Regions from separate parts of the Altererythrobacter epoxidivorans genome, predicted to be linked through region 2. Evidence: predicted binding sites of a transcription regulator. Region 2 holds the regulator's gene; each other region holds the start of a gene.
What was found. The regulator LexA, encoded in region 2, represses DNA repair genes until DNA is damaged. The targets are predictions, from matches to a motif close to GTTCCNCNCTTGTTCT.
Positions count from the first base shown of each region.

Region 1: AMC99_RS04930 (putative DNA modification/repair radical SAM protein) is a predicted target of LexA. The motif match lies at 6,154-6,169, and genes of this name have one in related genera.
Region 3: AMC99_RS00140 (DUF7146 domain-containing protein) is a predicted target of LexA. The motif match lies at 6,253-6,268, and genes of this name have one in related genera.

Region 1 is NZ_CP012669.1:962,275-970,065, reverse strand. Features, by position in the region: gene AMC99_RS04940 (error-prone DNA polymerase) at 1-3,424, opposite strand, end outside; gene AMC99_RS04935 (UdgX family uracil-DNA binding protein) at 3,426-4,910, opposite strand; gene AMC99_RS04930 (putative DNA modification/repair radical SAM protein) at 4,907-6,151, opposite strand; gene AMC99_RS04925 (PilZ domain-containing protein) at 6,270-6,587, opposite strand; gene AMC99_RS04920 (Y-family DNA polymerase) at 6,652-7,791, opposite strand, start outside.
Region 2 is NZ_CP012669.1:1,179,137-1,186,927, reverse strand. Features, by position in the region: gene AMC99_RS06020 (sensor histidine kinase) at 1-82, shown strand, start outside; gene AMC99_RS06015 (hypothetical protein) at 89-298, opposite strand; gene AMC99_RS06010 (citrate synthase) at 307-1,593, opposite strand; gene gltX (glutamate--tRNA ligase) at 1,624-3,057, opposite strand; gene AMC99_RS06000 (ComEC/Rec2 family competence protein) at 3,085-5,265, shown strand; gene lexA (transcriptional repressor LexA) at 5,289-5,978, opposite strand; gene AMC99_RS05990 (molybdopterin molybdotransferase MoeA) at 6,079-7,251, opposite strand; gene moaC (cyclic pyranopterin monophosphate synthase MoaC) at 7,251-7,730, opposite strand.
Region 3 is NZ_CP012669.1:21,330-29,120, reverse strand. Features, by position in the region: gene AMC99_RS00150 (ParB/RepB/Spo0J family partition protein) at 1-821, opposite strand, end outside; gene AMC99_RS00145 (strawberry notch family protein) at 926-5,173, opposite strand; gene AMC99_RS00140 (DUF7146 domain-containing protein) at 5,249-6,064, opposite strand; gene AMC99_RS00135 (lytic transglycosylase domain-containing protein) at 6,302-6,880, shown strand; gene AMC99_RS14185 (thermonuclease family protein) at 6,951-7,502, shown strand; gene AMC99_RS00125 (DUF6961 family protein) at 7,493-7,687, shown strand.

The DNA of each region.
Region 1 (7,791 bases), 220 kb from region 2:
TGTTGGCGGGATCGTCATCCCCCTCCAGCAAATTGTCGCGTGGATTGAATTTCGACGGCAAGGGTGTGTTGACGTGGTCCGCGCGCGCAATCGGCGCGTTGAGCATGTCTTCCGAAAGCATGTGGAGCGATGCAGTTGCATCGGTCATGTGATGCGCGATCACGTGTATCACCTCGTCGTCATATTCAACACGCCCGCGCACCTCCATGAGGCGGGCTCCCATGACGACCCGGCGCTGTTTTTCTTTTAAGTCCGGCCAGACGACTAGGTTAACGACTCCGGTTTCATCTTCAAGGGTAATAAAGCACACCCCCTTGGCCGAACCCGGTCTTTGTCGAATAAGTACAACTCCGGCGACATTTACCATGCTGCGGAACTTGCGCGCCCTCAGATCGCAGGCACGCACGAAGCCGCGTTCGGCAAGACTGGCGCGCAGGAACGCCATCGGATGCGCTTTCAGGCTGAGCCGCGTCGTCTGGTAATCGGCTACCACTTCTTCCGACAAGGGCATGTGCGGCAGGGCGGTGCGCGATTTTTCGGCCCCCTCGTCCCGCTCCGCAGCGGCCTTGAACAGGGGCAGGTCGGGCGCACCGATCAGGCTGCGGGCGTCCCACAGTGCCTGCCGCCGCGACATTTCGAGCGAGCCAAAACAATCCGCGCTTGCAAGCCGTTCGATATGCGCAGGCGAAAGCCCTGCCCTGTCCCTCAACTCGCCTACGTCGCGATAGGCACCGTTCTCGGCCCGCTCTGCCACCAGTGCAGCAGCGACGTGCTCCGGCAGGCCGTCGATCTGCCGCAGTCCCAGGCGCAGCGCGACATGACGGTCATAGCGCCCTGCCCGTGCACCATCCGCCGCCCGCTGCTCCTCCAGCGTGCAGTCCCACATCGAATGGTTCACATCCGGCGGCAGGATCTCGACACCGTGCTCTCGCGCATCGCGCACAATCTGTGCGGGGGCATAAAAACCCATCGGCTGCGAATTGAGGAGCGCGCAGCCGAAAGCCGCGGGAAAGTGGCATTTGAGCCAGCTCGACACGTAAACGAGGTGGGCGAAACTGGCGGCATGGCTTTCGGGAAAGCCGTATTCGCCGAAACCCCGGATCTGGTTGAAACAGCGCTGGGCAAAGTCGCGGTCGTAACCGCGCGTCACCATGCGTTCGACCATCATGTCCTGTAGTTCGTCGACCATTCCGCGGCTGCGGAATGTCGCCATCGCCTTGCGCAGGCGGTTCGCCTCCTTCGAACTGAACCTGGCCGCATCAAGTGCGATCTTCATCGCCTGTTCCTGGAAGATCGGCACGCCCAGCGTACGTTCCAGTATGCTCGACAATTCGTCCGGCGGGCCATGTTCGGGCGAAGGTGCGGGAATCTCGACCTTTTCCGCGCCGCGTCGCCGCTTGAGATAGGGATGCACCATGTCGCCCTGGATCGGCCCCGGGCGAACGATCGCCACCTGGATCACGAGATCGTAGAACTCTCGCGGCCTAAGGCGCGGCAGCATGTTCATCTGCGCGCGGCTCTCTACCTGGAATACGCCCAGCGAGTCCCCCTTGCGCAGCATGTCGTAGGTTTCGGGATCCTCGCGCGGGACAGTCGCCAGCGTCAGCCGCCGGTCGTGATGATCCTCCAGCAGGTCGAGGCACTTCTTGATGCAGGTTAGCATCCCCAGTGCCAGCACATCGACCTTGAGGATGCCGAGCGCTTCGATGTCGTCCTTGTCCCACTCGATAAAACTGCGTTCGGGCATGGCACCATTGCCGATCGGGACCGTCTCGGTCAGCGCGCCCTCGGTCAGGATGAAACCGCCGACATGCTGGCTGAGATGGCGCGGCATGCCGATCATCTCGCGTGTCAGCGCGAGCACGCGGCGAAGATGCGGGTCTGTCACGTCCATGCCGGTTTCGCCGACATGCTTTTCACCGATCTCCCGGCCCCACCCGCCCCATACGGTGCGGGCAAGCGCGCTGGTGACATCCTCCGACAGGCCCATCGCCTTGCCCACCTCGCGGATCGCCATGCGCGGGCGGTAATGAATCACCGTCGCGCATAATCCTGCCCGCTGCCGGCCATAGCGGCGATAGATGTACTGGATCACCTCCTCGCGCCGTTCGTGCTCGAAATCGACGTCGATATCGGGCGGTTCGCGGCGCTCCTCCGAAATGAAGCGGTCGAACAGCAGCTGGTGCTTTGCCGGGTCGACCGAAGTGATCTCGAGGCAATAGCAGACCGCCGAATTCGCCGCGCTGCCGCGCCCCTGGCACAGGATCGGCGGATCCACGCCCCGCGCGAAATCGACGATGTCCTTGATGGTCAGGAAATAGCGGGCCAGTTCCAGCTTGCCGATAAGCGCAAGCTCGCGTTTCAGCGTCGCACGGACGCTTTCGGGCAAACCTTCGGGATAGCGGCGCTCCGCCCCCTTCCATGTTTCGCATTCGAGATATTCCTGCGGCGTCATGCCGTCAGGATAAATCTCCTCCGGATATTCATAACGCAGCTCGGCAAGGCTGAAATTGCAGGCATCGGCAACCTCGCGGGCAGCGGCAATCGCATGCGGCCAGCGGGCGAAGAGATATTGCATTTCTTCGGGCGACTTGAGGTACCGCTCGCCGTTGGGATTCAGCAGATGCCCGGCTGCCGCAACGGTAGTCTTGTGCCGGATCGCCGTCATCACGTCATGGAGCGGCCGGCGCTGGGGCGCGTGATACTGGACATCGTTGGTCGCCAGCAAGGCCAGGCCATTGGCCCGGGCCAGGGCATCGAGCCGGGCGATCCGCGCCTGGTCATTGCCGCGATAAAGGTAACTGGCGGCGACATGGCGTAGCGAAGGCAATCCTGCAGCGAGATGCGGCAGGAATTCTGAGAAATCGCCGGTGACTTCGTCCGCAAGGTCGCTTCCATCCAGGGCAACGACATTGCCGGCCCAGGCAGGCACGGTGATGCGCGTTTCCAGGTTTTCCGGAGGGACGAGGATCAGCTGCACATCCTCGCTGTGTTCGGCCAGCATGGGCAAGGAGATGTGGCATTCGCCCTTTTCCTGCCATTCGCCATCGAGGGTCTGCATCCGCCCGGTGGAGATCAACCGGCATAAATGCCCATAGGCCGCCCGGTTCTTGGGATAGGCGAGAAAGGCCAGCCCCTCGACCGTTTCGATGCGGCAGCCGATCACGGGCCTGAGCTTGAGAGTGCTCGCTTCCGTATGCACGCGCACCACACCGGCCATGGAATTGGCATCGGCAATACCGATGGCGTCGTAGCCGAGCGTGCGCGCCGTCATCACCAGGTCGACGGCATCGGACGCCCCTCTCAGGAAGCTGAAACAGGAAGCAAGGCCGAGTTCGACGAAGGGTGCCCGATCAGGCGCGTCGATCAGGTCCGGATCGATGTCCAGCGTGCGTTTGTCGGGGGTGAGCGGCGCCTCGGGCATGTCATGCCTCTAGCTGCGCGAGCCGGGCCTTTACCGCCGCAAGATCGGCCGCGAACAACCGCTCCTGCTCTTGGCGTGCATCCCCCTCCAGCCTCAGCAAGTAGGACGGGTGCGCCGTGACCCACAATTCGCTGCCATCCTCGAGCTGGATCGGCGCGCCACGAGCCTTGGAAATGCTCACTGTCTTGCCCAGCAACCCGCGCGCAGCCGATGCGCCCATTGCCAGCACCAGCCGGGGTTGCACGATCTGGCGCTCTGCCTCCAGCCACCAGCGACAGGTGTCGATTTCCTTTGCGCCGGGGTTCTGGTGCAGCCGGAGCTTGCCGCGCATCGAAAATTTGAAATGCTTGACCGCATTGGTGACATAGGCACGGCGGCGGTCGATCCCGGCCATGCCCAGATGCACGTCGAGCAATTGTCCTGCCGGACCGACGAATGGCCGCCCCTGCAAGTCCTCCTGGTCGCCCGGCTGTTCGCCGACGATCATGAAACGCGCATCGTGTGGCCCCTCGCCCATCACCGCATGGTTGTTAAGCGAGCCGATGGGACAATTACGGCAGCGATGGATCGCCTCGTCGATGGCTTCCAGCGTTTCGGGACGATCCTCGAACTCCAGCGAACCGCTCGCCACCATGGTGCTTTCCCGCTTTTGCGCATTTGCGATCAGGTCGGGGATCAGCGCCGCCTCGGGCATGTTCTTCCAGTATTTGCGCGGCATTTCCTTCAGCATCGCGCCGACCTTCAACCGTGCCGGATTGAAGATCGAGGCGTAATAGGTGCGCCACAACTCTTCCGTGGGATCGCCGGAAGGTGCGTCGGATCGCTGCGCCGACGGCCCCTCGCGCATCACCTCGCCATCCCAGTGCAGGCAGCCTCGCGGCGTCAGGATCGACCAGCGCATGTTGGCGAAACGGCGCATGAAGAAACCGGCATTGGCGCGCACGATGTGATGATCGGGCTCGAACCAGGCGACGTAATGGTCGTTTTCGCCTCCGCGCGTGCCCTCCTCGCCCGGTTCGCCTTCCACCAGGCGAAAGCGGACGAAGGCATGCATCTTGTGACTGTCGCGGCGCACCGCCTTCGCCAGTTCCTCCGCACGGCGCACCTCGGGATCAGCGCTGTCTTCCATCAGCCGGTGCTGGGACTGCAGCCGCCACAGCAGGGAATAGAGCAAGGCGAAACGCTGCGGATCGGAATGAAGCGCCGCATTCCTTGCAATGCTCACGAAGCGCTTGCTCGCCCGCACCGGACGGTTGGCGTTTTCCGGCACCGGCAGTCGCTTTTCACCGCGCGCAGGCCCTTCATGCGCGAACAGGTCCGACGTCCCGCCGGGCTCGACCCATGACACGCGATCGGGCGGGACATCGCACTGGACCAGGCCGCGCGCACGCTCGCGCCAGAAATCGAAATCGTCGCTCGTCGGCAGGTGAACGACGTAGTGAGATCCGAGCGCGACGTTCCGGACGAAAGAATTGAGCGAGGTCATGCCGCGAACAGTTCCAGCTGCTCTGCCTTGGGTGCGAGCATGCTCCTCAAATCGGCGCGGTCGGTAAGGAAGGTCGGGCGCCAGTCGCAAGTCACGATGAAGGGCCGAACCTTGGCGATCGACTGCGTCAGCTTGGCCACGTCGTCGAGCCTGAGGGTCCGGTGCCGACGCGCGATCAGGATACGCTTTACCGCCGTCGTGCCGAGCCCCGGCACCCGCAACAATTGCTCCTTTGCCGCACGGTTGACGTCGACCGGGAAGGTTTCGCGAAATTTCAGCGCCCAGGCCAGCTTGGGATCGATGTCGAGCGGCAGATTGCCGTCCGCCCCCGCCGCCTGCACGATTTCACCTGGCTTGAACCCGTAGAAACGCATCAGCCAGTCGGACTGGTAGAGCCGGTGCTCGCGGATCAGCGGCGGCCGCTTCAACGGCAGCACCGCGCTCGCATCGGGGATCGGGGAGAAGGCGCTGTAATAGACCCGCCGCAAGCCGAAGCTCTTGTAGAGGCCGCTCGCCTTGCCGACGATGTCGGAATCGGTGGCGGCATCGGCCCCCACGATCATCTGTGTCGACTGGCCCGCCGGGGCAAAGCGCGGGGCATGCTTGAACCGCTTTCTGGCATCCTTGAGCTCCACTATGTCACTCTTGACCCTGCCCATCGCGCCTTCGATCTGGCGCGCATTCTTGTCGGGTGCGAGACGGGTCAGCCCGCTGTCGGTCGGCAGTTCGACATTGATCGAGACACGGTCGGCATAGAGCCCCGCCTGGTGGACCAGTTCGGGGTCGGCTTCAGGGATCGTCTTGAGATGGATGTATCCGCGAAAATCGTGTTCTTCCCGCAGGATACGCGCAGTTTCCACCAGCTGCTCCATCGTATGGTTGGAGCTTTTCACGATGCCCGAGGAAAGGAACAATCCTTCGATGTAATTGCGCTTGTAGAAGGCGATGGTGAGGTCCGCGACCTCTTGCGGGGTGAAGCGTGCACGCTCCACATTCGAGCTCTTGCGGTTGACGCAATAGTGGCAGTCGAAGACGCAGTGATTGGTCAGCAGGATCTTGAGTAGCGAGATGCATCGGCCGTCGGGAGCATAGGCATGGCAGATGCCCATCCCTTCGGTCGAGCCGATCCCCTTGCCGCCCAGCGAGTTCTTTTTCGCCGTCCCGGACGATGCGCAAGAAGCGTCGTATTTGGCCGCGTCAGCCAGTATCTGAAGTTTTTCGAGGGTCGTTCGGGTTGCCATTTGTTCCTTATATGTTCTTACAGACATCCCGCCAATATCAAATGATGCACAGGCGGCTGTGCATGGCGGATTCTGTAAGAGGTATAAGTCGGAACTGTCCCGGAGGGCCGGGAACTCGTCAGCTGTTGCGAGCGAGAAGTTCTTTCTGGAGGTGATCCAGCACAGCCTCGTGCATGCGCCCCTCGAACGCCACACCAGCAAAGTTGTCTTCTACCCATACGATCTTGCCAAGCGGGGCGCGGACCCCGTTGATCTTGAGGCTGATCGTTTCGCCTTCAGTGGCGAAGCCCAGTTTGCCGCGGATCTTGCACCCGCCCTGCGACACGTCGATCAGGTCGAAGCAGACGCTGCGCGAACGCATCCGCCCTTCGACCAGTATGCCAAGGTTTCGCCTGTCGGAATCGCGTATGACTTCTGCGCCGTTCATAATGTTCATTTGGCATCAAAACTTGAAAGAGTGCTTGATCCAAATGCCTTCGATTAGCTTAATGTAAGACCTGTTAACCAAAGAAACCGTGCATGAACCAGGCAGGCATACCGCCCCGGCCATCGCCGATAATTCCATTGCGATAGAGCCAGTAACGCCGCCCTTCGCGATCCTCGATGCGATAGTAATCCCTTAATCTGGCAGAGGATTTTTCCCGCCACCACTCGGGCGCGAGCCGTTCCGGGCCTTCGACCCGCACCACTTCGTGGACAGCCCCCCGCCACTGGAAAGAACGCGGATAACCATCGGGCGTGGCGTAAAGCACCGCAATCGGCTCTGCCCGATCGAGCAATTTGAGCGGCCGAAAGTTAAAGGCCAATTCACCTTGACTGGCAGGCTCCGGTTCGAGCGGCGGCTGCCATCGTTGAGATCTTTCGGGCAAGTGGCTGGCATGGGGAACGGGTCGGCAAACCGCATTCTGCCCGAGCCTGACAGTCAGCCGGTCGATAAAGGCATTGAGCGAAGTGCCATGGTTTTCGGCCGATGCCTCGATCTCACCCTGTTCCAACGCCAGCGGTTCGGCCCAGCTTGCCCGCAGGCGCACGGTCTCGATGCCGAACCCGGCGTCTATATCGTCCAGCTTGACGGCAAACAGGCGCTTTATATGGGCAGGATCGCGTGTTGCGGCAGAAAGCTCGAGCGCACGGATGAGCACCTCGCCATCGACCCGCCAAAGTCCCAGTTCGAGCCTTCGCGCGCCCTTGCCCATACCTTCGAGTTCGCGCGCCATGTCGTGCGCCAGATCGTGCAATACCTGGTCGAGCAGGTCGCGGTGGCGAATAGGCTCCATCAGCCGCCGCTGGACCAGCGGCACCTGCTGCGGAACGACCGGCAACAGCGGTTCGGGCAGGCGGCCAAGGATCTGGTCAAGCCTCAGCAGCGGATTGGCAGTCGGCGACTTGCGATTGCGGAACCGCCGCTGCAAGGCATCGCGCCCGACCCCCGCCAGGTCACCGAGCTTCTTCAGCCCGAGGCGCCGCAACACCGTCAGCACATCGCCATCCAGCCTCAGCGCAGCGACAGGAAGGTCCGAAAGCTGCGCCGCCATGTCCTGCCCACCGGGCAAGATGCTGCCGCCATCCGCAGTCCGCCGCCCGTAATGGGCGAGAGCCCATGCCGCACCGGCAGTAGGCGCTATGGCGAGCCGCACATC
Region 2 (7,791 bases):
AAACGCCATGGGCGGTGAGCTTCAAGTCGAGAGCGAGGAAGGGGCAGGGGCGACTTTCACCCTTTTCCTGCCCCGAGCCTGACCGGTTTTAGCCGCGGCGTGCGATCTGCCGCGATAGCAAAATCAGCAAAATACCGACGATGGCTATGGCGATGCCATAGGTGACCCAGTCGCCGTTCGCCAACATGAAGCTTTCTGCCGGCCACATAATGATGCCGGCACCTTGCAGTGCGAAGAAGCTTCCGAAGATCGCGAGCACGAAGCCCGCGATCAGGAAGAGATAACGCAAGAAAGCCATTGCTGCGCTTAACGCTGGCCGACCGGCACGTAATCGCGCTGCGTCGGACCGGTGTAGAGCTGGCGCGGACGACCGATGACCTGGCCTGGATCGGAAATCATCTCGTTCCACTGCGCGACCCAGCCAACGGTACGGGCAAGGGCGAAGAGCGCGGTGAACATGGTCGTCGGGAAGCCGATGGCCGAGAGGATCACGCCGGAGTAGAAGTCAACGTTGGGGAAGAGCTTCTTTTCCTTGAAGTAATCGTCGTTGAGAGCCATTTCTTCAAGGCGCAGCGCGGTTTCGAAGACAGGGTCGCTGACCTTGAGCGCGTCAAAGACTTCACGAACGGTCTTCTGCATGACCGTCGCGCGCGGATCGTAATTCTTGTAGACGCGGTGACCGAAGCCCATGAGACGGAACGGATCGTTCTTGTCCTTGGCGCGCTCGATATAGTGCGGAATGCGATCCGGCGTGCCGATCTCGCGCAGCATGTTCAGCGCAGCTTCGTTGGCGCCGCCATGGGCAGGGCCCCACAGACAGGCGATGCCCGCTGCGATACAGGCAAACGGGTTGGCACCCGAAGAACCGGCAAGTCGAACGGTCGAGGTCGACGCGTTCTGTTCGTGGTCTGCGTGCAGGATGAAGATGCGGTCCATGGCCTTCTCAACGGCCGGGATTACTTCGTAATCTTCGGCAGGAACGCCGAAGGTCATGCGCAGGAAATTGCCGGTGTAGCTGAGCGAATTGTCGGGCTGCATGAAGGGCTGGCCGACCGAATACTTGTAGGCCATTGCAGCAATCGTCGGCATCTTCGCGATCAGGCGGTGGCTCGCGATCTTGCGCTGCTCGGGATCGGCAATATCGGTGCTGTCGTGATAGAAGGCCGACAGCGCACCGACGACACCGCACATGATGGCCATTGGGTGCGCGTCGCGGCGGAAGCCCTGGTAGAACTGGCGCAGCTGGTCATGCAGCATGGTGTGGCGGGTGATGGTGTAGGTGAAGTCGTCCAGCGTTTCCTGTTGCGGCAGCTCGCCGTTCAGCAGGAGGTATGCGACTTCCATGAAGCTGGACTCTTCTGCCAGCTGACCGATCGGATAACCGCGATGGAGAAGGATACCTTCGTCACCATCGATATAGGTCAGTGCGCTTTCGCAGCTGGCAGTCGACTTGTATCCGGGATCGAAGGTGAAGGCGCCGGTCTGGCCGTACAGCTTGCGAATATCGACCACGTCGGGCCCGGTGCTGCCTTCCAGCACAGGAAATTCGTAAGTCTGACCACCCAGTTCGAGTTTTGCCTGTTTGTCCGACAAAATGCTTCTCCTTTAAACGTTTTCCCGCGCTCAGCCTGCTGTTGCAGCCTGCGCTTCGATCCGCGCAAGTGCTTCTTCCCGTCCCAGAAGGACCAGAACATCGAAAATACCGGGCGACGTCGTCGTTCCGGTAAGGGCTGCGCGCATTGGTTGCGCGAGCTTGCCGAGACCCAGTTCGAGCTCCTCGGCGATTGATTTGGTAGTGGCTTCGAGTGCCTCGATTGTCCAGTCATTTTCACCGCGTAGCCGCTCTCCGATCACGGAGAGGCGCTGCCTCGCGTCATCGTCCAGCAAGCCGGCGGCCTTTTCCGTCATTTCGAGCGGACGCTTCTTGAACAAAAACTCCGCACCTTCAGCGAGTTCGTCGAGGTTCTTCGCACGTGTCTTGAGGACTGGCATCGCCTGCGCCAGCAGCGCGACATCGGCTTCCGGACCAATTCGCGGGGCGACCAGTTGGGCCAGGCGGTGGTCGTCTGCCTCGCGAATGTAGTGCCCGTTGAGGTTCTCGAGTTTCTTGAGGTCGAAGCGCGAGGGGCTCTTGCCGACGCCATCGATGTCGAAGAGGGCAATCGCCTCCTCGCGCGATATTTCCTCGCGGTCGCCGTGACCCCAGCCAAGGCGCAGCAAGTAATTGAACAGGGCCTCTGAAAGGATGCCCATATCGTCGCGATAAGAGTCCACGCCGAGGGCACCATGTCGTTTCGACAATTTGGCGCCGTCGGCACCGTGGATCAGCGGGATGTGCGCGTAGACGGGCTGCGCCCAGTCGCCCTCGATCTTGTCCATCGCGTGATAGATCGGAAGCTGACGGAATGCGTTGTTGAGATGGTCGTCCCCGCGGATCACGTGGGTCACGCCCATGTCCCTGTCATCCACGACTGCTGCCAGCATATAGGTAGGTGTGCCATCTGCGCGCAGGATGATGTAATCATCCAGTTCGGCATTACGGACCGTCACCTTACCCTGGACCTGGTCCTCGATGGTGGTTTCGCCTTCTTCCGGCGTTTTCAGACGGACTACGAACGGAGCGCCGAGCGGCGCTTCACTCGCATCCCGGTGTCGCCACCGGCCGTCGTAACGCATCGGCTCCTTCGCTGCTCGCTGGGCAGCGCGCATTTCCTCGAGTTCTTCTGGAGTGGCGAAGCACTTGTAGGCATAGCCCGCTTCCAGCAGCTTTTCAGCGACCTCGACATGGCGTGAACCGCGTTCGGACTGGAACACCGGCTCTTCGTCATATTCCAGCCCGAGCCACTGCAGACCGTCGAGAATGGCATCGATCGCTTCTTGCGTGGAGCGCTTGCGATCGGTGTCCTCGATGCGGAGCAGGGCCTTGCCACCGTGATGGCGGGAAAAGAGCCAGTTGAACAAGGCAGTCCGGGCTCCGCCGATATGGAGGAAGCCTGTGGGGGAAGGGGCAAAGCGAGTGATGACCGTGCCGGTCTTTTCTCCGCTTTCGCTTGCCATAAGTGCCTCAATCCTTTCAATAAACACATGGGGACACGTCACACGCCGATGGTGCCCACGGGGGACGGTCAGGGCAGCTTGGATGCTGCAGTGCAGCGCAATTGGCTTAGTGCAGCTCAATTGTCCAGTGCCGTGTCCTTGCTGGAGCGGAATTTGGACCGTTCCGGGTTCGATCGTGCGCCATGGCTGGTCGTCGCTTTCTCCGCTGGCATCGCGAGCTGGTTCCTGATGCCCGGTCCGCTTCAATGGGCCTTATCTATCATCATTTGCGTTCTGGTGGCCGTGTCCGCCGCGGCGGTGTGGCGCGACGACGGATCGAGATCGCATCTGCGAATGGCTGTCATCGCCTTGTCGGTGATGTTCGCACTCGGTGTCGCGACAATCTGGACGCGCTCCGAGATGGTTGGTGCGACACCTGTCGACAGGCCGATGGTCACGACCTTGTCGGGTTATGTGATCGACCGGGAAAATCAGCCAGCGCAAAAGCGCGCGCGGTTGACGCTGGCAATCAGGGAGGCGGATCGCGGCGCGGCGTTGAAGGTTCGCGTCAATGTCGACGAGGATGATTTATACCCTTCGGTGAGTGAGGGTTCGATCATCAAGCTTCGTGCTCGCCTGATGCCACCAGCGCCACCCATGTTTCCCGGCGGCTATAATTTTGCAAGGCGGGCGTGGTTCGACGGTTTGGCCGCCACGGGTAGCGCGATCGGGCAAGTGGAAGTCATCGACGGCGACCCAGCGCAATCCGGTCTCGCCAATGTCCAACGGCGGCTTGCCAGCCATGTTCGGAGCCAACTGGACGGTTCCGCGGGAGCTATTGCTGCAGCATTCGCCAGCGGAGATAGGGGGGCGATCTCCCCTGCCGACGATGAGGCTATGCGCGACGCCGGGCTGACGCACCTATTGTCGATCAGCGGCCTTCACGTGAGCGCGTTGATTGCCGGTGCATATTTTCTCGCCATCAGGCTCCTCGCGCTCTTTCCGGCAATCGCCCTGCGCGCCCGGCTTCCGATCGTTGCGGCCGCAGTCGCAGCAGGCGCCGGGATTGGATACACCCTGCTGACCGGAGCCGAAGTGCCGACTGTCAGGAGCTGCGTCGCCGCCTTGCTAGTATTGGGAGCGCTGGTGCTGGGTCGTGAGCCGCTGTCGCTGAGACTGGTCGCGGTAGCTGCCTTCACGGTTTTGCTGTTGTGGCCGGAGGCGATCGCCGGGCCGAGTTTCCAGATGAGCTTCGCCGCCGTCATAACAATAATCGCACTGCATGGTTCGCGGCCCGTGCGGGAGTTTCTCTCGCCGAGGGATGAAAATTGGCTTGCAAGGTTCGGTCGGCGAACACTCATGCTGTTAGTAACCGGCTTCGTTATCGAGATCGCGCTGATGCCGATTGTCCTGTTCCATTTTCACAGGGCGGGCGTTTACGGCGCGCTTGCCAACGTGATCGCTATCCCGCTCGTAACCTTTGTTTCCATGCCATTGATCGCGTTCGCACTGGCATTGGACGTGGTTGGGCTTGGCGCTCCCGCGTGGTGGATCGTGGAGCAGAGCCTCGACCTTCTCCTGAAGATCGCTCACACTACAGCAGCACAGCCGGGCGCGGTTAAACTGATGCCGCAAATGACATACGCGACGTTCGGTTTCTTCATCGCAGGCGGGCTTTGGCTTGCCTTGTGGAGTGGCAGGTTCCGGCTGCTCTCTGCTGTTCCGATTGCCATCGGATGCATCATGCTGGCGCGCACGCCTGTCCCTGACCTGCTCATATCAAGCGATGGTCGACACGTCGCCATCACAATGCCGGACAATAGATTGCTGAGCCTTCGCGATACGAGATCGGATTACGCAAGGGACAACATGATCGAACTGGCGGGAACCCGCAGTGAGCCCGTCCCGGTCGAAACTTGGCCAAGCGCCGATTGTTCTCCCGAATTCTGTGTCCTTGATATCGAACGCGACGGACGGAAGTGGTCGTTGCTGATGGCGCGAAACAGGGTCAGGGTAGAGGAGCGGTCACTCGCTGCCGCTTGCGAACGTTCCGACATTGTCGTGGCAGATCGCTGGCTACCGGCGTCTTGCAGGCCGCTCTGGCTGAAAGCGGACGCTGCCTATCTGAGGGAAAATGGCGGGTTATCGATCGACGTTGAGGGGCGAGAGATCACCACAGTGGCATCAGCGCAGGGGCAGCATGGTTGGTGGCAAGCCGCCGAGAAGTAGCGGCTCGCCAATCAACCGGATTTTCAGTGATAGCGGCGGAGCAATCCGGCTAGCTTGCCCTGAACAACCACTTCATGAGCATCGTAAATCTGCGGATCGTACATTCCGTTTGCCGGATCGAGCCGAACCTTGCCGTTCTCACGGCGCAAATACTTGAGTGTCGCTTCCTCGTTCCGCACCAGGGCGACAACGATTTCCCCGTCACGGACGGAATCGGTCCGGCGCACGAGGGCGAAATCACCATCGAAAATGCCCGCTTCGATCATCGAGTCGCCAGAGACTTCGAGCGCATAGTGCTCGCCAGGGCCGAGCAGGGCGGCAGGCACCGGCATCGATGACTGGCCTTCGATCGCCTCGATCGGGGCACCGGCTGCAATCCGGCCATGAAGCGGAACATCGATGATATCGTTGGCCGGTTCGGGCGTACGAGCCGCAGCTGCACGCGACATTGTGACAGGATCATTGGCTGCAACCGGACGCTTGACCGCAGGGGTCGCATCTTCGGGCTGCTTGATGACTTCAAGTGCGCGGGCGCGATTGGGAAGCCGGCGAATAAAGCCGCGTTCCTCGAGCGCGCTGATCAGGCGATGGACACCCGACTTGCTCTTGAGATCGAGCGCCTCCTTCATTTCTTCGAAGGATGGCGAAATTCCCGTATCTTCAAGCCGTTGCTGGATGAAGCGGATCAATTCGTGCTGCTTTGCCGTCAGCATGGCGAAAACCTCCTCTGGTCGCCCGTTCTCGTGCACCGATAAGGTGAACGAATAAGGAACAATTAGGCAACAGTTTTCACCAAGTCAAGCTGCGAGGCTGTTAGAGCAAGATGCACTCCACCCGTGAACCAGTCGCAAGCGCCGTGCTTTCAGCCGGACGATCAATAAGGCAGTTCGACGCAGCAAGCGTTGCAAGCGCGGATGAATCTTGCGAGTCCGAGGTGACAACCGTTGTCCCGTCCCAATATCCGCGCAGGAATTCCCGTCGCGATCCGGTCGGCGCCAGATCGCAACCCAATTTCGCTACGGCTCTGAATGGCATCGGAGCGGCCGCGCCCATCGCGGCTCTCGCATATGGCATGACGAAAAGGAGGCAGGTGACGAAGCTGGAAACAGGATTGCCGGGAAGCCCGAAGATCACGGTCTTCTCTCTCCGCGCCACCATCAACGGCTTGCCAGGCTTGATGGCCACTTTCCAGAAGTCGATGTGAGCGCCCCAGTTTTCGAGGGCAGGACGCATCAAATCGTGATCGCCGACAGATGCGCCGCCAGAAGTTACGAGCATGTCGAGGCCGTCGGCTGTCGCGAGGGCTTCTGCCAGGGCATCCGGATCGTCGCCGACAGGGCCGATCCTGACGATTTCGCAGCCCAGCTCTGCGAGCATCGCGGAGATCATCGCGCCATTCGATGCAGGTATCTGATCGGGTCCGCAATCTTCGGGATTTGCGGACAGCTCGTCACCGCTGTCGAGTACGCCGACCCGCAGGGGCTGCATTACCGGCAGCTTCGCATGGCCCGAGCCGATGGCGAGTGCGAGCTGTGCAGGTCCGATCCGCACGCCCGCCTTCAGCACGAGGTCGCCTTTGGCAAAGTCGAAGCCGCGGCGGCGAACGTGCTTGCCCCTATCCGGATGGTCATGCGTGCATTTGACCAGACCTCCTTCGACCTCTGCATTCTCCTGGATGAGAACTCGGTCCGCGCCTTCGGGCATGCTGGCGCCAGTAGAGATCCGCACGCATTCACCGGCACCGACCGGTTCTGCGAACGGGTGACCTGCGCGGCTCTCGCCAACCAGTTGCCACGGTCCGTCGCCGTTTAAAGCGTATCCATCCATTGCGGAGAGGTCTGCCGGGGGTTGGGTGCGGTTCGCCCTGAGGTCTTCGGCGAGGTAGCGTCCGATACATCGATCGACCGGCAGTGTGATAACAGGGCGCGGATCGACGAGATCCAATACACGGCTCTGTGCGTCTTCGAGGGATAGCAAGGCAGCCATCAGTCGGCGATTTCTGCCCGCCAGTGACCCGATTTGCCGCCGGTCTTCTCCAGGAGACGAACCCCTTCGATGACCATGCCTTTTTCAAGCGCCTTCGCCATATCGTAAATGGTGAGCAAGGCTGTGGATGCGGCGACCATTGCCTCCATTTCCACCCCGGTTTTCCCGGTGAGTGCGGCGGTTGCGGTTACGCGGATCGCGCAATCCTCGAAATCGAATTGCACTTCGACAGATTCGAGCCCGAGTGGATGGCAAAGCGGGATCAGGTCGGCCGTCTTCTTCGCTGCCATGATCCCGGCAATCCGCGCGGTGCCGAGAACGTCGCCTTTGGGAGCATCGCCAGCCCTGATCGCCGCAAGCGTTTCCGGCTTCATCGTGATGCGACCGCCTGCAACAGCCTTGCGCACCGTTTCCGCCTTTGCACCGACATCGACCATGCGCGCTTCGCCGCTTTCACCGAGATGGGTCAGATCGCTCATCCGCTTGCTCATTCTTCCGCTGCAAATCCTACTGGATGGAACACATGGAACACAGTCCATG
Region 3 (7,791 bases), 1.2 Mb from region 2:
AGCGTCGGGCGCACCCAGGCAAGGCCATATTCGAGCGCGGCCTTTTCTGCTGCTTCTTCCATGGCTTTGTGCGCGAGGTCTTCGAGCAGCGCGACATCGATCCAGCTCTCGCTGGCATCGTCGTCGAACAGTTCGCGTTCGATCCGCCCACCTGCGGCGAGGTAGGCATCGCGTCCGACGAGAACCGCTCGCGGATCGGAACCGCGCACCGTGGCATCAAGCACCATGCGGCGGATCGTATCAGGCGTGATCTGATACCAGGCATCCTGCAACTCGGCATAGACATGCGCCTGCCACTCCACGTCGGAGATCGCGCCGTAGGCCTTGGCCATGTCGAGCGTGATCGTGCCTTCGGCGAGTGCTTCGAAGACGCAGGGTGCGAGACTTGCCAAACGCAGGCGTCCTTCGACGAAGCGGACGGTGAGGCCGAAGCGGCGCGCCACGTCTTCGGGGGTAGCCCCCGCCTCGATGATGGAAGCAAAGGCCTGCGCCTCGTCGGCCGGGTTCATCGCCAGACGCTGGAAGTTTTCGGCAAGGCTGGCTTCGCGCACTTCGCTTTCTTCGCCTTCGATGACGAGGCAGGTGACCTCGTGGTTCTCGGGCAAGGCGCCATCTTCGGCCAGCGCCTGCAGTGCAGCGAGCCGGCGACCGCCGGCCTCGACCTCGAACTTGCCGCGCTTTCCTTTGCGCACGACGAGGTTCTGCAGCAGGCCGCGCGCGGCGATGTCTGCCCGCAGTTGAAGGTCGGCCAGCACGTCGCTCGACTTGCGAACGTTGCGCGGGCTCGGGACGAGCTTCTTCAAGGGAATCGACTGGATCATGGGTGTTCTCCTGATGGAATGAAGGCGCAGGTGAGGATCACGAGGCCCACAAGCCCAAAGGGCTCCCTCCACTCTCATTCTGAGACTGGGGTCTGCCCGAGGGATCAGGCGGCAAGCGCGGGGAGAACCGACGAGGCATTCGACACCGGGACGAACAGGCGCGTGCGGTAGCGGATGATCTCGGTGAAGCAGCCTTTGCCCTTGTACCAGTCGAGCCGATCGGGCGAGAACCCGGTCAGTTCAAGCCGCTGTTCGCCGCCGACCAGCGATCGCTTGACGGTCAAGGCATCGTGGCTTGCGAGGCCCAGCGGCTTGCCGCTGGCGATGACGAGGTTGCCGATCTGCTCAGGCGCCGGTCCGGTAAATCCGGAAAGACCAAAGGTCTCGGCGATTGCGGCGAGATCGATATCGAGCACTTCACGCCCAATGATCGACTGGCCGTCCTCGGCAAAGAGCCGGGTGACCCGAACATGATCGCCGGGCAGGCGCTTCCAGACCGGGAGCAATAGGCCGGTAGCAAGATGGACGCGCTCGGTCACCGGTGACTTGGCCGCTTCCTCTTCCTCGGCACGCCAGGCCCTCGTGAATGCGGTGACGCCAATTTCTTCCCAATGGCTTTCAGCGAGTGCCTCAAGCGTGCAGTTTGCAGACTTGAGCGGGCGCAGCAGGCGCCGACGTTCGATCACGGCGCCGTCGTCGGCGATGAGCCGTCGGGCCGGAACCGACAGTGCGACCTTGCCCGAGCGCGCATTTCGCATCGGGATCGCGCGCGGGCCGCCGATCTCGTGCATGCGTACGAGGCGCTGCAAGCGTAGAGGCCGAAGGTGCCTCGTTACTTCGAGCGAGACGAGGCGGGTCTCGGCTCCGGTCACGGGGTCGGTGCGGAGAAGTTCGTCGGCAAGGACCGTGAAGCGATCGACCCTGACGGTTTCCAGTCCCTGGTCGAGCGTTCCGGCTTCGCGTGCGGCTTCGATCCGCGCCTCTACCAACCCGAGATATTCGTCGAAGATTCCGTTCTGGAGCGCGATCGGCAGGGCGAGGATGCGGTTGAGCCAGCGCTGGATCGTGGGGAGATTGTCGGTCAGCCCGCCATCGGGGTTTTCGAGCCGGAGGCCGGTGCGCTCGACAAAGTTACTGAAGCTCGTGGCCTCGAGCTTGCCGTCATAGAGCAGCTGGAACCAGCGGCTGAGCGCGTCGCGCGCGTAATCGCTTTCGAGATTGTCGGCCGGGTCGAACAGGTTCTGCCCGCCGGTCTGGCGCTGGCCGCGCGTCAGCGCGCCTAATGCCTCGAGCCTTCGCGCAATGGTCGAGATGAAGCGGCGTTCGCCCTTCACGTCGGTGGTTACCGGCCGGAAGAGCGGGGCCGAGGCCTGGTTGGTGCGGTTGGTACGTCCAAGACCCTGGATAGCGTTGTCGGCGCGCCAGCCCGGCTCGAGCAGGAAATGAACCCGGCGCTGCTGGTTTCGGCAGCCAAGGTCGGCATGGTAGGAACGTCCCGTGCCACCTGCATCCGAGAAGACCAGGATGCGCTTGGTCCCTTCCATAAAGCTTTGCGCTTCGGCAACATTGGCACTGGGGCTTCGCCGTTCGAGGCGCTGCTGGCCATCGCGGCCCGATACCAGCCTTCGGGTCCGGCCCGTGACCTCGGCCACAGCCTCGGTTCCGAAATGCTCGATAACCGCATCGAGTGCTGTTGCGATGGGCGGCAGCGCGCAAAGCTGTTCGATCAGCGCATCGCGCGCGGCCACGGCGCGCGGACAGAAGACGGGATTGCCCTCCTCGTCGCTCATTGCCTCGGAGCGGAGATTGCCGTCGTCGTCGGCGAAGACCTGCATCAGGCGCACCGGGAAGCTCTTCGAAAGGTAGTCGATGACATATTCACGCGGGGACAGATCGATATCGAGCGCTTCGCGTTCTTCGTCGGACAGGTCGGCAAGGCGCCGGTCGAGCATGGCCTCGGCGGTCGAGACCAGCTGCACGACAACCGAATGCTCTTCGCCAAGCGCCGCTTCCATCGCGGGGATCAGGCTCGGCAGTTTCATCGAAAGCAGGAGCTGGGCAAAGAAGCGCTGCTTGGTGCCTTCGAAGATCGACAACGCTGCCGCCTTAGCGTTGCGATTGAGCGTATCGCCGCTGTCCTCGTCGACCACGCGGGTTGCTTCGAGCGCCGCTTCGAGATTGCGGTGAATGATTGCCCAGGCCTCGGCATAGGCATCGTAGATCCGTACCTGCGCTTCGGTCAGGCTGTGTTCGAGGATTTCGTACTCGACCCCGGCGAAGGACAGCGCACGGGCAAGGTAGAGGCCCTGGGCCTTGAGGTCGCGGGCGACGAGCTCCATCGCCGCGACGCCGCCAGCGCGGATCTCGGTCATGAACGCCTCGTGGGTCGGAAAAGCGGTCTCGGGTCCCCACAGGCCGAGCCGGGAGGTGTAACCGAGGTTGGCGATATCCGAAGCGCCAGTGGCAGACGCGTAGAGCACGCGGGCGCGCGGGAGATGGTTCTGCAGCCTGAGGCCCGCCATCCCTTGTTCGGAGCCCTTGACCTTGCCGCGGATTGAAGAGCCCCCGAGCGCATTGGCCATGGCGTGGGCTTCGTCGAAAGCGATCACGCCATCGAAATCCTCGCCCGCCCAGGCAAGGATCTGGTCGAGCCGCGTATCCTCGGCGCGGCCCGAGCGCAGCGTCGGATAGGTGACGAAGAGAATGCCTTCGGACATCGTTGCAGGGTGGCCAAGTTTCCAGCGGGAGAGCGGCTGGATGTCGAGCGGCAGCCCACCAAGTGCTTCCCAGTCGCGGCGTGCATCTTCGAGCAGCGCCTCGTTCTTGGTGATCCAGATATGGCGACGCTCGCCGGCGAGCCAGCGGTCCATGATGACCGCGGCGATCTGTCGTCCCTTTCCAGCTCCTGTCCCGTCGCCGAGGAAGAAGCCTTGGCGGTAGGCGTGGCCGTCGTTGGCAAGCTCAAGCGAGGTGCCTTCCTGGCTGACCTTGAATTGACCCGGGAGGTCGTGTGCGAATGCCTGGGCAGCGTAGACCAGTGTCTCGCATTGCGCTTCGGACAAGAGGCCATTGGCCTGCCAATTTGCGGGGAGACGCGGGCAAACATCGGGCTGCGGTGCCGCGACCGAACCCATGGCGACCGATTCCACGAGCGGGGTGGGATGGACCGGCGCATCTTCGAAGGCGATGCGGCTGGGCCGGTAAGGCAGGTAGATGCCTGCCTGTTCGGGCACAGGCGCGGTGTCGGCGAGGACCGAATAGGCAAGGTCGATCGCATTCGCCGTGGCTGCTGGTGTCGCGGCGAACGGCGCCACCGGCCGAACCAGCGCGCTTTGGGTCGAAGTCTTGCAAACGAGGCGCACTGGCTTGCCGAGCGGCAGGCGATGGATGTTGGCGGAGGTCTGTACGCGTGGCGGAAGCGCAGTGATAAGCTCGTGGAGCGAGATGAGGTCGGCAGTATCTTCGGTGATCGCAGGCGAGGACGCAGTCGGCGTCTTATCGAACACAACCAGACGAACGGCGATCCCCGTCCCTGTCCGACGAAACATCTGCTGCAAGCGGACATTGAGCAGGAGCGATGCTTCGTCCTGTTCCTTGGCGAAGGTTGAAGCGTCGAAGCCTTCGGGCATGATCGCGACTATCCTCGCCCCAGCGGCTGACGCCCGGATTGCACTGCGCAGGTGGCGCTGCGCCGTCTCACCATCCTTGCCGCGTTCCTGGCTGCGGGCGAATGGCGGGTTCATCAGCACGGCCGACGGAACAGGGCCGCGAAGCAGGTCGGCGATCAGTTCCCCGTCATGCGCGGTGATCGGGGCCGCAGCGAAGATGTGGCCTAGGCTGTCTCGTCTTGCCGGATCGATCTCGTTGAGGAGCAGCGAGGCCTTCCGGACGCTGCCCCATAGGGCAAGCGCACCATTGCCGGCGGACGGTTCGAGCAGCGTGTCGTGCGCAGAGATAGCTGCGGCCCCTGCCATCAGCCAGGCCAGCATTGGCGGGGTCGAGAACTGCTGGAGCTCGACCTGTGCCTCGCTGCGAACATGCCGGGGCGGTAAGGCTGCTTTGAGCCAGTCGAACCGCGCTTCGGCTTCGTGCACGTTCGTCGCCAGATCGATCCGTGAGGACTCTCGCAGCCAGAGCAGTGCGCCGATCTCGACCGCGTTGTTGTAGTCATCGATGGTCCAGGCGCTTCCCCAGTCCATGACGCCGGTTTCCTCGGCGAACAGGCCGGCGATATCGGCGCGGGAAAGGTGACGTCCCGAAGCGAGAAGCGCGGCAATCCTGGCGCCGACGGCGTAAGCCAATGGCACTGACGACTGTTGCTCGCCGGCGGGAAACAGGTCTGATTGAAACATGGCGATTCGTCCTCCTGATGAGGGCATCGGGACACGCCCTCTGCCGGATCAGGAATTCGAGAAGCTCTCTCTCCTCTACCGCGCCGCTTTGCGGCGCAGCCATGCTGTAAGTTCATCGTTCCAGTCGGTGTCGCGTGAGTGTGGTTTGCGAACGTGGATCGTCCGCCCATCGCGGGCATAAGCGGCCAGGCCACGCGACGCGGCCAGCTCGCCGCCAGCATCGTGATCGACGAAGAGGTGAAGCTCGGTCACGCTCTCAGGCACGCTGACGAGACCGAAGCGCTCATTACCCAGGGTAGCCCAGACGGGGATGCCGGTGAGGGCATAGGCCGACATCGCGCTCTCGATACCCTCGGCGAGGCCGAGCTTTCCGGAGGCCGGAGCGAAGAGGCGGACAGCAGCTTGCCCGGGCGTGCCGAGTGCGCGCTTAGGTTTGTCGAAAGCGGCCTTGCCTGAGGCCTTGGTAGACAGGAACGTGCGGTGGATGGCGATCGGGCCATCGTCGAGGCTGACTGCCGCGATCATGGCGGGCAGAAAGCGGGCCCGTCCTTTCGGGCCAAGCGGCGTTCGTGGATGGAAGCGGAGCGCCGGAGATGCGGCGAGGATGCCGCGGCTTTCAAGATATGCCTTTGCCGGACTGGCACGCAGTGGCTGTGCATCGCGCCAGATCCTTAACGCTACCGCCGAGGGTTTGCGGGTGCTGGTCGATTCGGGTTCGTTGGGGGTCGCAGAAGCTGAAAAGAGCGCCGGTGCCTCGAAACCTTCACGCGCCAAAGCAGCCAGCACGCTCTGCTGATCGCATCCCGCGAAACAGTGGAAGAGGATGGCCTGTCGACCGAGCGACACACCGAGTGACGGCGTGCGGTCATCATGCGCGGGGCAACAGGCCATGCCCTTAGTGCCGGACCATTTGCCCCCTCGCGATTCACAAATGCGACGGGCGGTCTCGGCAAGCGACCGGTTGGGATGAGCTTGGACAGACAGGGACATGCGAGCTCCTCAGCAAGCAAAGTGGCCCCCTCATCAGCGTTCCTCTCCTCTCCCGAAGGCAGGCATTCGCTGCTTTCCTACAGGCATATGTTCTACTTATGTTCTATCTCGATTCGAATCAATGGAGCACCACTCGAGATGACCCGCCTCAATCGTCGGACCGCGATAGCGGTCGCCTGTCTGGGAATGATCGCGACCTCCTCCCAGCAAGTCCGCGCCCAGGATTTCACCTTGTTCGAGCACGCGATCGTTCCACCGGAGACGGACCAGCAGCCGGCAAGGGAATATCTTCCTGCAATCTACCAAGCCGGGCCAGCAATCGTATCCTACCGGGAGGGCCTGTATATGGCGGCGATAGCCGAGGCTGAACGCCGTTACGGGCTTCCGACCAACCTGCTTCGTGCTCTTATCTGGGCTGAGTCCCGCTTCAATCCGATGGCTGTTAGTCCAGCCGGTGCTGCCGGGCTGGCTCAGCTTATGCCGGCCACGGCGAGAGAACTGGGCGTCCGGAACCGTCATGACCCTCTTGCATCGATCGACGGTGGCGCCAGGTACCTTCGCGAGATGTTAGACCGGTTCGACGCAGTCCACCTGGCCTTGGCTGCTTACAATGCTGGCCCGGGTGCCGTCTCCCGATCACGCGGCATTCCCAAGAATGGTGAAACGCCGCAATATGTCCGGTCTGTGTTGGGACGTTGGCAAGCAATTGGTACGTAAAATTGACGAAACTACCTGATTTCCGGCTATTGTCTGAAATCATGTGCCGGAATGAAGACGGACAACGCCAGTGAGTGAGACCCCCGGTGAGCCGTTCGACTTTCGCAAGGCGTTGAAGGTACAGAAGCGCCGGAAGCTCAGAAAGGAGATCGCGTTGGGTTTGGGAGCATTCGCGATCGTATTTGCTGGAGGGATGCTGGCACTCAACTGGCCAGTCCATGACGCCAGCCTTGCTAACGATGATCAGCAGCCTCAAACTCTATTCCAGCAAGCGAGCTCCCCGCAATTCGACGTCTGCGGATCGATCCGGCGCACATGCGTCGTGGATGGAGATACTTTCTGGCTTAATGGCGTGAAGATCCGGATTGCCGACATCGACACTCCCGAGATCAGCGAGCCTCGCTGCGACTATGAGTACCAACTCGGCATGCGTGCGACGTACCGCCTTGTCGAATTGCTCAATGACGGGCCCTTTGAACTGACGACTATCGGGAGCAGAGATGAGGATCAGTACGGTCGCAAATTGCGGGTTGTAACGCGCGGCGGCCGCTCGCTTGGCGATCAGCTGGTCAGCGAAGGGCTGGCGCGGACATGGACCGGGAGACGTGAGCCATGGTGCTGAACCGCGATCAGGAATTGTGGGCCGTCGCACTCTGGGTCGAAAAGAACCATGGCGAAGAGGGAACCGCTTATATCGCGCAGCAAATCCAGCGGCTATCCAACGAAGGGGACGAGGCAGGCATAGCAACGTGGAAGACTGTTGCTGAACGCTTCGATCAACTTAGCTGCCAAAGCTCTACGAACTGAGGCTCGGCACGATGCGGAATTGGCTTCGGATCTGGGGCATCAGAATTGAGTTCGCCGTGCTGGCGTCAGTGTCCCTGATAGGGCTGATCCTGAGCCTTCAATCC